Regions from separate parts of the Francisella salina genome, predicted to be linked through region 1. Evidence: riboswitches for the same ligand, from Rfam matches in the RefSeq annotation. Region 1 holds a riboswitch; the other holds the start of a gene.

Region 1 (3,997 bases):
AGGCTACAGATAAAGATAAAATTAGTTTTGATGGAAAAGCCTTACATTTATATGGTCAACCTATGACTAGACCAAGAGTCATTATTTACCACAAAAGAGAAGGTGAAGTCTGTACTAGTAAAGATGAGAAAGATAGAAAGACTGTTTTCGATTCGCTACCTAAACTAGCTAAGTCACGTTGGATAATGGTAGGACGGTTAGATATAAATACTACAGGATTATTGCTTTTTACGACAGATGGGGATTTAGCTAATAGAATGATGCATCCATCTTATGAAATCGAAAGAGAATATGCTGTAAGAGTTTTTGGTCAACAATTATCAGATGAAACTTTAAGTAAGTTTAAAGAGGGAATACAACTAGAAGATGGCTTAGCCAAGTTTAACAGCATAAAATTTTCTGGTGGTGAAGGAGCAAACCTCTGGTATTATGTAACTTTATCTGAAGGGCGTAATAGAGAGGTTAGAAGAATGTTCGAGGCTGTAGGTGTTACAGTTAGTAGACTTACTAGAGTTAGATTTGGAGATATTGTTCTTCCTAAGTTTGTTGCAAGAGGAAAAACACTAGAACTTAATCCTTCAGAAGTTAATAAACTGAGAAAATCTGTTAAGTTAAAAGAATATAAGTTTCCTAAAAAACTAGTTGAAAGATTAGAGAAAAAATAATGGATTTTGTGCGTCAAGTAGAAGATGTTTTTGATATTGATATCTGGGAGTTGAAGCCAGCATATAGTTCTATAAAACAAACTCAAAGTGAAATCATAGATGAAAATTCTCACGATGCAACAAAAAAAGAGCTCGAAATTATCTACACTAATATGGTAGATAGTTCTAAAATTATAAACATACTTTTAAGTGAAAAATTAGATATTGGTTTTTTAAAACAAGTTGTTAATAGTTTATTTTTTAAGTCCAGTGTATCTATATATAAATCTAATGATATTAAAGATTTTAATGATTTAAAGGGGATTAATCTTTCAGAAAAAGATTTTATCTGTGATGATTGTGAGTTATTAAAGATTCAGAATAAAAAAGCGATATTATCAAATTTATACAAGTATGCAGATTTTAGAGCTTGATATTAGATTTCTAACAAAAACCATTCAGCTAGTAAGAGCTACTGATAAAGATTTTAGCTGGTCAGATAAACAAATCGAAGATTCATTAACTAATGACACCGTTTTAGGTTTAATGATTGATAGTGAGCTTGCTGCTATTGCTATTTTTAACTATATATTTGAAACAGCAGAACTTTTGTATATATGTGTTGATACAGCTACGCAAGGTAGAGGAGTTGCATATAAGCTTTTGAAATATTCAATTAATCATCTTGCCAGGAAAGAAGTTAAAGAAATATTATTAGAAGTCGACATCAATAATACTAAAGCTATATCTTTATATAAAAAAGTCAATTTTATTGAGGTATCATTGCGCAAAAACTATTATAAAAAAGCTAATGGTTATTTCAGTGATGCTTTGATTTACCGATTAAATATATCAAATTAATTTTGCCTATGCTATATTAACGCCTAAAGACAACAGGGGTGCTATCTTACTCGAATAAGATGGCTGAGAAAATAACCCTTTGTACCTGATCTAATTAGTATTAGCGTAGGGAGTTTGTTTGATTATTTTCTATAAATATCATTCAAATTCTTATTATTTAACTTAGAAATAATAGGAGATTAACCGTGGAATATTTAGGTTATATAACTTTAAACATATCATTAGTAATATATTTTATTCATTTTTTACCACAAACCATCCATAATCAGTTCAAGCATAAGACATTTGAAATTAGTCTCTGGACTCATTCGTTAATGATATTTGCTAATTCTTTAGATCTTATATATGCGATAGGGTTTAATATGCAATGGCAATATATCTTAGTTGATATTATTCTTTTAAGCTTTTTAACAGTCCAGCAACTTCAAATCTTAAATGACAGAAGGCAGAGAAATATATTTATACATACTGTGTTTATTTTGTTATTCTTACTGATTGTTATTTATATAGTCAAATTTATATCGCTGAGCCAACAGACTTTGTTATGGAGTGGCTCAATTAGTGGGGTAATATATAATGTATATTGGTTACCTCAGATATATAAAAATTTTCGCCAAAAACAAGCAGAAGGGTTTAGTATATTCTATTTAGGACTTTCTGTACTTAGCCTTATGTGTGATATAAATAGTGCTATATTTTTAGGATGGCCTATCGTATCAATAATAGTTTCTAGTTGCCTATTTATTTTGGTATCTATACAAATTATTCAATATTTCTATTATAAAGGAATGCTTTCAAAGCAAATATTAAATACTTCTATATAACTAGAGTTATAGAACACCACGTGTTTTATGTTAAAATTAGTGATCAGTATTTTTAGAAAAAATTAAAGTATGAAAAAAATTATTAAATTTTTAGTGTGTATATTATCTTTAGGTGCTTGCTCTCTAGTATTTGCATTGGATAATACCTCAAAAACATATACAGCTTATTCAATTGGTGATGCACTGGGTAAAGTTTCACATAAAAGTTTTAGTGCTATGAATCAAGAAATTATTAAAAAAGACTTCATTTCAGGTTTTGATGATACTATTTTAGATCATAAACCTGATATAAACAAAATTTCAGATAAAGATTCTTATGAAGTGGGAATGATTATTGCAACTCAATATAAGTCAAAACTAAAAAAAATGATTGTCATAAACAAACAAAATTGTGAAGAGTTTATTAAAGGTTTTGATGATGGAGCTAATAGTAAAGATCAGTCTTTAACCCCAGAAGATAAAGAGATATTAAAACATTTCAGAATTTCAAAAGATGAGGACAACTAGATAATATCAACTAAATATGGTTGATAAATATATTCTGCTACTTTATTCTTAAATCTAACTAACTCAAAGTCTTAAAATATATAAATAAAATGCAAAGCTTAAAAGATATTCAGAAGTTAATTAAACAAGATATTGAAAATAACAATGAGTTTATAATCAACTCTCTTTCATCAGATGTTGTTCTTATCAATCAAATTAGTCACTATATCATAAATAGTGGTGGCAAAAGACTTAGGCCTTTGTTAGTGATGCTATTTTCTAGAGCTCTAAATTATACTGGCAAAGATCATCTAGCATGTGCTGCAATTATAGAGTTTATTCATACAGCAACTCTTCTACATGATGATGTAGTTGATGATTCGCATCTACGTCGAGGCAAAGAGACAGCTAATAATGTTTTTGGCAATGCTGCAAGTGTATTAACCGGAGATTTTCTATACTCTAGAGCTTTTCAGATGATGGTAGGTTTAGATAATATGCAAATTATGCAAATATTAGCAGATGCTACTAATAAAATATCTGAAGGTGAAGTGCTTCAACTATTAAACGCTAGAAACATTGATTTGACAGAGGAAGATTACACTAATGTCATATACTGTAAAACCGCTAAATTATTTGAAGCATCATGTGAGTTAGCTGGTGTAATTAGTCTTGATAAGCAAAGCTATAGTAAACTTCAAAATAGTATTAAAAACTATGGTGTTTACTTAGGAAATGCATTTCAGATAGCCGATGATGTATTAGATTATGTTTCTGATGCAGAAAGTCTTGGTAAAAATATTGGTGATGATCTTGATGAGGGAAAAATGACCCTACCAACAATTTATGCCCTAGCAAATACTTCAAGTGCTGAACAAAAGAAAATAAAAAATGCCATTGAAAAAGGACATTATGATATAAACGAAATTATTAATATCGTCAAAAGTAGTGGAGCAGTTGAATACTCTTATCAAGTTGCATGTCAATATGCTGATAAAGCAAAAGAATCGATAAGTTTCTTACCAGAATCAGAATATAAGCAAGCTATGATCTTACTGTGTGATTTAGCTGTGAAGAGAAAAAATTAGTTATTATTTAAAATCTTTAAGTGTAATTTCGAAAGCTAACGCTTGATTAGGTCCTATTGTAGCAGGAGCTCTAGTCCCATAAGCTTTGTTGGGA
Region 2 (3,997 bases), 280 kb from region 1:
AAGAGTACTTGATAAAAACAGTCCTTTATTAAGGGTATGTACCTTTTCTGTAGAACATATATCTATAAGAGGCTTTGTATCTAAGTTTTTTAGTCTTAAATCTATATTTCTAATAGCTAAATCCAACTCATATTTATCTTGATTATGTGCAACAACACAGGTATTAATCTTTTTTACGAAGCTGTCATCCATACCTAGACTTTCATTAACAAACACATTTAATTCATACCAAAGATCGTAGCTATTAAATCCCAGATCATACACATGCTTTTGGCAACTTATTAGCTCAGTTACTGGAGCAAGCATACCTCCAGCACAATAGCCACAGCTAGTCTTATAATTCAGACTATCGGTATAGATATCGATCTTTAAATTAGGATATCGTTTAACTAGATAAAGTGCTAAAACTCTACCCATAAGCCCTGATCCTAGGATTGAGACTTTACTCATGTTTAGATTCTATTTTCTTAAGATCTTGAGAAAGCTTCATAGAACAAAAGCTAGGCCCACACATAGAACAAAAATGAGCAAATTTATGCCCCTCTTTGGGTAATGTTTGATCATGAAAATATCTTGCTTTATCAGGATCCAAACCTAAATTAAACTGATCTTCCCATCTAAATTCAAATCTTGCTTTTGATAGAGCGTTATCTCTTATTTGAGCGCCAGGAAAGCCTTTTGCTAAATCTGCAGCATGCGCTGCTAGCTTATAAGTAACAATTCCCTCTCTTACATCTTCTTTATTAGGAAGACCAAGATGCTCTTTTGGAGTTACATAACATAACATAGCAGTACCATACCAAGCAATTTGAGCAGCCCCAATTGCTGATGTAATATGATCATATCCAGGAGCAATATCTGTAACTAATGGACCTAGTGTATAGAAAGGTGCTTCAAAACAGTCTTTTAACTCATAATCCATGTTTTCTTTAATTAATTGCATTGGAACATGGCCAGGTCCCTCTATCATAACCTGTACATCATGCTTCCACGCTATTTTAGTTAACTCCCCCAGAGTTCTTAATTCTGACAATTGTGCACTATCATTAGCATCGTTTATAGATCCTGGTCTTAACCCATCACCAAGTGAAAAACTAATATCATAAGCTTTCATAATTTCACAAATTTCCTCAAAATGAGTATAAAGAAAATTTTCCTGATTATGATGTAAACACCACTTAGCCATTATTGATCCACCGCGCGAAACAATCCCTGTAATTCTGTTTGCTGCTAATGTAACAAAGACTTTTCTAACTCCAGCATGAATTGTAAAATAACTAACGCCTTGTTCAGCTTGTTCAATTAAGGTATCTTTATAGATCTCCCAAGTTAAATCCTCAGCTTTACCATTCACTTTTTCTAAAGCCTGATAAAGAGGAACTGTGCCTATAGGTACGGGACTATTTCTAATAATCCATTCTCTTGTCTGATGAATATGCTTACCTGTAGAGAGATCCATAACAGTATCTGCTCCCCACTTTACTGCTATAACCATTTTTTCAACTTCTTCTAGTGTAGAAGATGTAACTGCCGATGTCCCAATATTAGCATTAACTTTAACCAAGAAATTTCTACCGATTATCATCGGTTCTAATTCTGGATGATTAATATTAGCCGGAATAATAGCTCTACCCGCAGCAACTTCGTCTCTTACAAACTCAGGAGTAATTTCTCTTTGAATATTTGCTCCAAATGATACACCCTGATGTTGATTTGTATACTCAGCATTTAAATGAAAATTAGCTCTTAGAATATTTTCTCTAATTGCTACATAATACATTTCTGGAGTTATAATACCTTTTCTTGCATAATGCATTTGCGAAACATTTTTACCATATTTTGCTTTGATAGGTACATGCCTATTTCTAAAATTCAATTTATCTTCTTTAAATTGAGCATTGGTATAGTCTGATGAGAAACATCCCAAACCTTGTATATCTTCATTTTTTTTGAGCCAACTTAATCTATGTCTAGACAAGCCCTTTTCTATATCAACCGCGTTACCTGAAGAATACTCTCCAGATGAATCATAGACAAAAACATCTGGATTTATACTGATATTACCTTCGATATTTGTATTTGTTTGAGCAATTTTTCTAAAAGGAACTTTTAGTGCTGTACTAAGACATTCAACATAACATTTTTCCGAATTTGGATATTTAATCGTTATTGTTGAGCTTTCTGTATTGGTTTGAATATCTTGATTTCTAGAGTTAGTCATTTCATCTCCTATTTTCAATTCAAACTAGTATAGGCAGATGAAATTAAAGGTATAATTGATACAGTAATAGAATCACAACTATAGCAAATACAACCAAACTACACTTCCTACACTAGTGCTAACTAGATCAGGTTCAAAGGGTTGGAAAATCCTCTCAGCATGATTCGAAAAAAATCATGCACCCCTGTGTTTTCGGTATAAAGTTAATAGTATATCTAAATCAAAGTCAAGTCAGTAACCAGCATTTTCTATTAGTAACTATCTAAACTAACTATTTCAAGATGTTGCATCTGTGTTTGTAAAAACATCTCGCCAACAGATCTAAACTTCAGAGGAATATCTGTAACATAAAATTTATACTCTGGATTAGAATTGTTTTTATTCAAAAGATTATTTTCAACAAGCAGTTGCTGAAGCATCTTACTAGCTTGTAATGATGGGTCTATAAGCTTTACATCAAGAGCTTTAGCGATACTATCTTTGATAATAGGATAATGTGTACAACCCAAAATTAGAGCTTGAATGTTTTTATCGTTAAAATACTCAAGATATTGTTTAGCTACTAATTCAACAACTTCTCCCTCTATAAATCCCTCTTCAATCATAGATACAAAAAGACCACATGAACTACTATAAACTTCTGTGCTAGGATTATTTTTGTGTATTTGTAGTGCGTATGCGTTACTATTGATAGTAGCTGGGGTTGCTATGACACCAACTGTTTTAAGACTATCGACTAAGCTAACTCCAGCACTTATCACATCAATAACAGGAACTGTTTTAGCAATTTCTTGAACGATATCTTTTGCAATAGCCGATATAGTATTACAAGCAATAATTATTGCTTTAACTTCTTGATCAATCAGAAATTTAGCCGTTTGGGCTGCAAACTTTTGAATAGTCGCTCGTGATTTAGTCCCATAAGGTATTCTAGCAATATCACCAAAATATATAATATCCTCATTTGGCAATATATTCATCAAGTTCTTGACGACAGTTAAACCACCAATTCCTGAATCAAAAACACCTATAGGCCTATCGTCAAGCATTACTTTTTCTCTATTTTACGAATTATTTTTCTACGTGAACGCGTAGGCATCTTCTCTAGATATTCTTCTTTTGCTTTAATAAAAGGTATTAGATTTCCTAATGACAAAACTGCTTGATTAGCATCATCTGCAATGAAATTTTCACTTAACTGAGCATCATCGTTTGCAAAAATAACAACAGTCACAACAGGAATACCTTTTATATATATTTTTTGTTTATAAAGGTATGTTTGTAGTACTTTTTTCTGTGCAAATGTTTGCCTAATTGGATTTTTTATTGTTTTTGCATAGACTTTGTTGTTCTGAGAAGTCTTTGATACATTCCATCTCTCGGCCATGTTCTCTACTTCGATATAGCCACGATTATTCTTAACCTCAATTATGTATATACCTTTACGAGATACTGCAATAAAATCAATTTCTCTATTGCCAACTGTGGATTTCTCATCTGGTAAAACCACTCGATTAAATAGTACAAAATTATTGTCTAATTTTTTTAACTCATCTAAAACCGTAGTTTCGCCTTCTGCACCTGAAATGATTATATCTACAGGATTATCATCTTTTGTTATTAAAAAGAAAAATACAAATAGTATAAACGCTAATGTAAATCCAACCTCTAGCGATTGAGTAACAAATTCAACATCTCCTAGATATAGATCAACACCAACTATCAAACCACATAGAATAATAGATGCATATAGACTTTTTTTTGCTCTAATCAGGT

What was found. A riboswitch is a leader RNA that binds a small molecule or an ion and turns the genes downstream of it on or off. The one in region 1 is predicted to bind thiamine pyrophosphate.
Positions count from the first base shown of each region.
Region 2: another riboswitch for thiamine pyrophosphate. It lies ahead of thiC (phosphomethylpyrimidine synthase ThiC); the one in region 1 lies ahead of F7308_RS07150 (PQ-loop repeat-containing protein).

Region 1 covers NC_015696.1:1,459,066-1,463,062, reverse strand. The annotation lists gene rluB (23S rRNA pseudouridine(2605) synthase RluB) at 1-665, shown strand, start outside; gene F7308_RS07160 (hypothetical protein) at 665-1,078, shown strand; gene F7308_RS07155 (GNAT family N-acetyltransferase) at 1,059-1,505, shown strand; TPP riboswitch at 1,530-1,635, shown strand; gene F7308_RS07150 (PQ-loop repeat-containing protein) at 1,691-2,329, shown strand; gene F7308_RS07145 (hypothetical protein) at 2,399-2,836, shown strand; gene F7308_RS07140 (polyprenyl synthetase family protein) at 2,926-3,903, shown strand; gene F7308_RS07135 (FKBP-type peptidyl-prolyl cis-trans isomerase N-terminal domain-containing protein) at 3,907-3,997, opposite strand, start outside.
Region 2 covers NC_015696.1:1,181,709-1,185,705, reverse strand. The annotation lists gene F7308_RS05785 (FAD-dependent oxidoreductase) at 1-450, opposite strand, end outside; gene thiC (phosphomethylpyrimidine synthase ThiC) at 443-2,221, opposite strand; TPP riboswitch at 2,309-2,417, opposite strand; gene murI (glutamate racemase) at 2,473-3,270, opposite strand; gene F7308_RS05770 (nuclease-related domain-containing protein) at 3,270-3,997, opposite strand, start outside.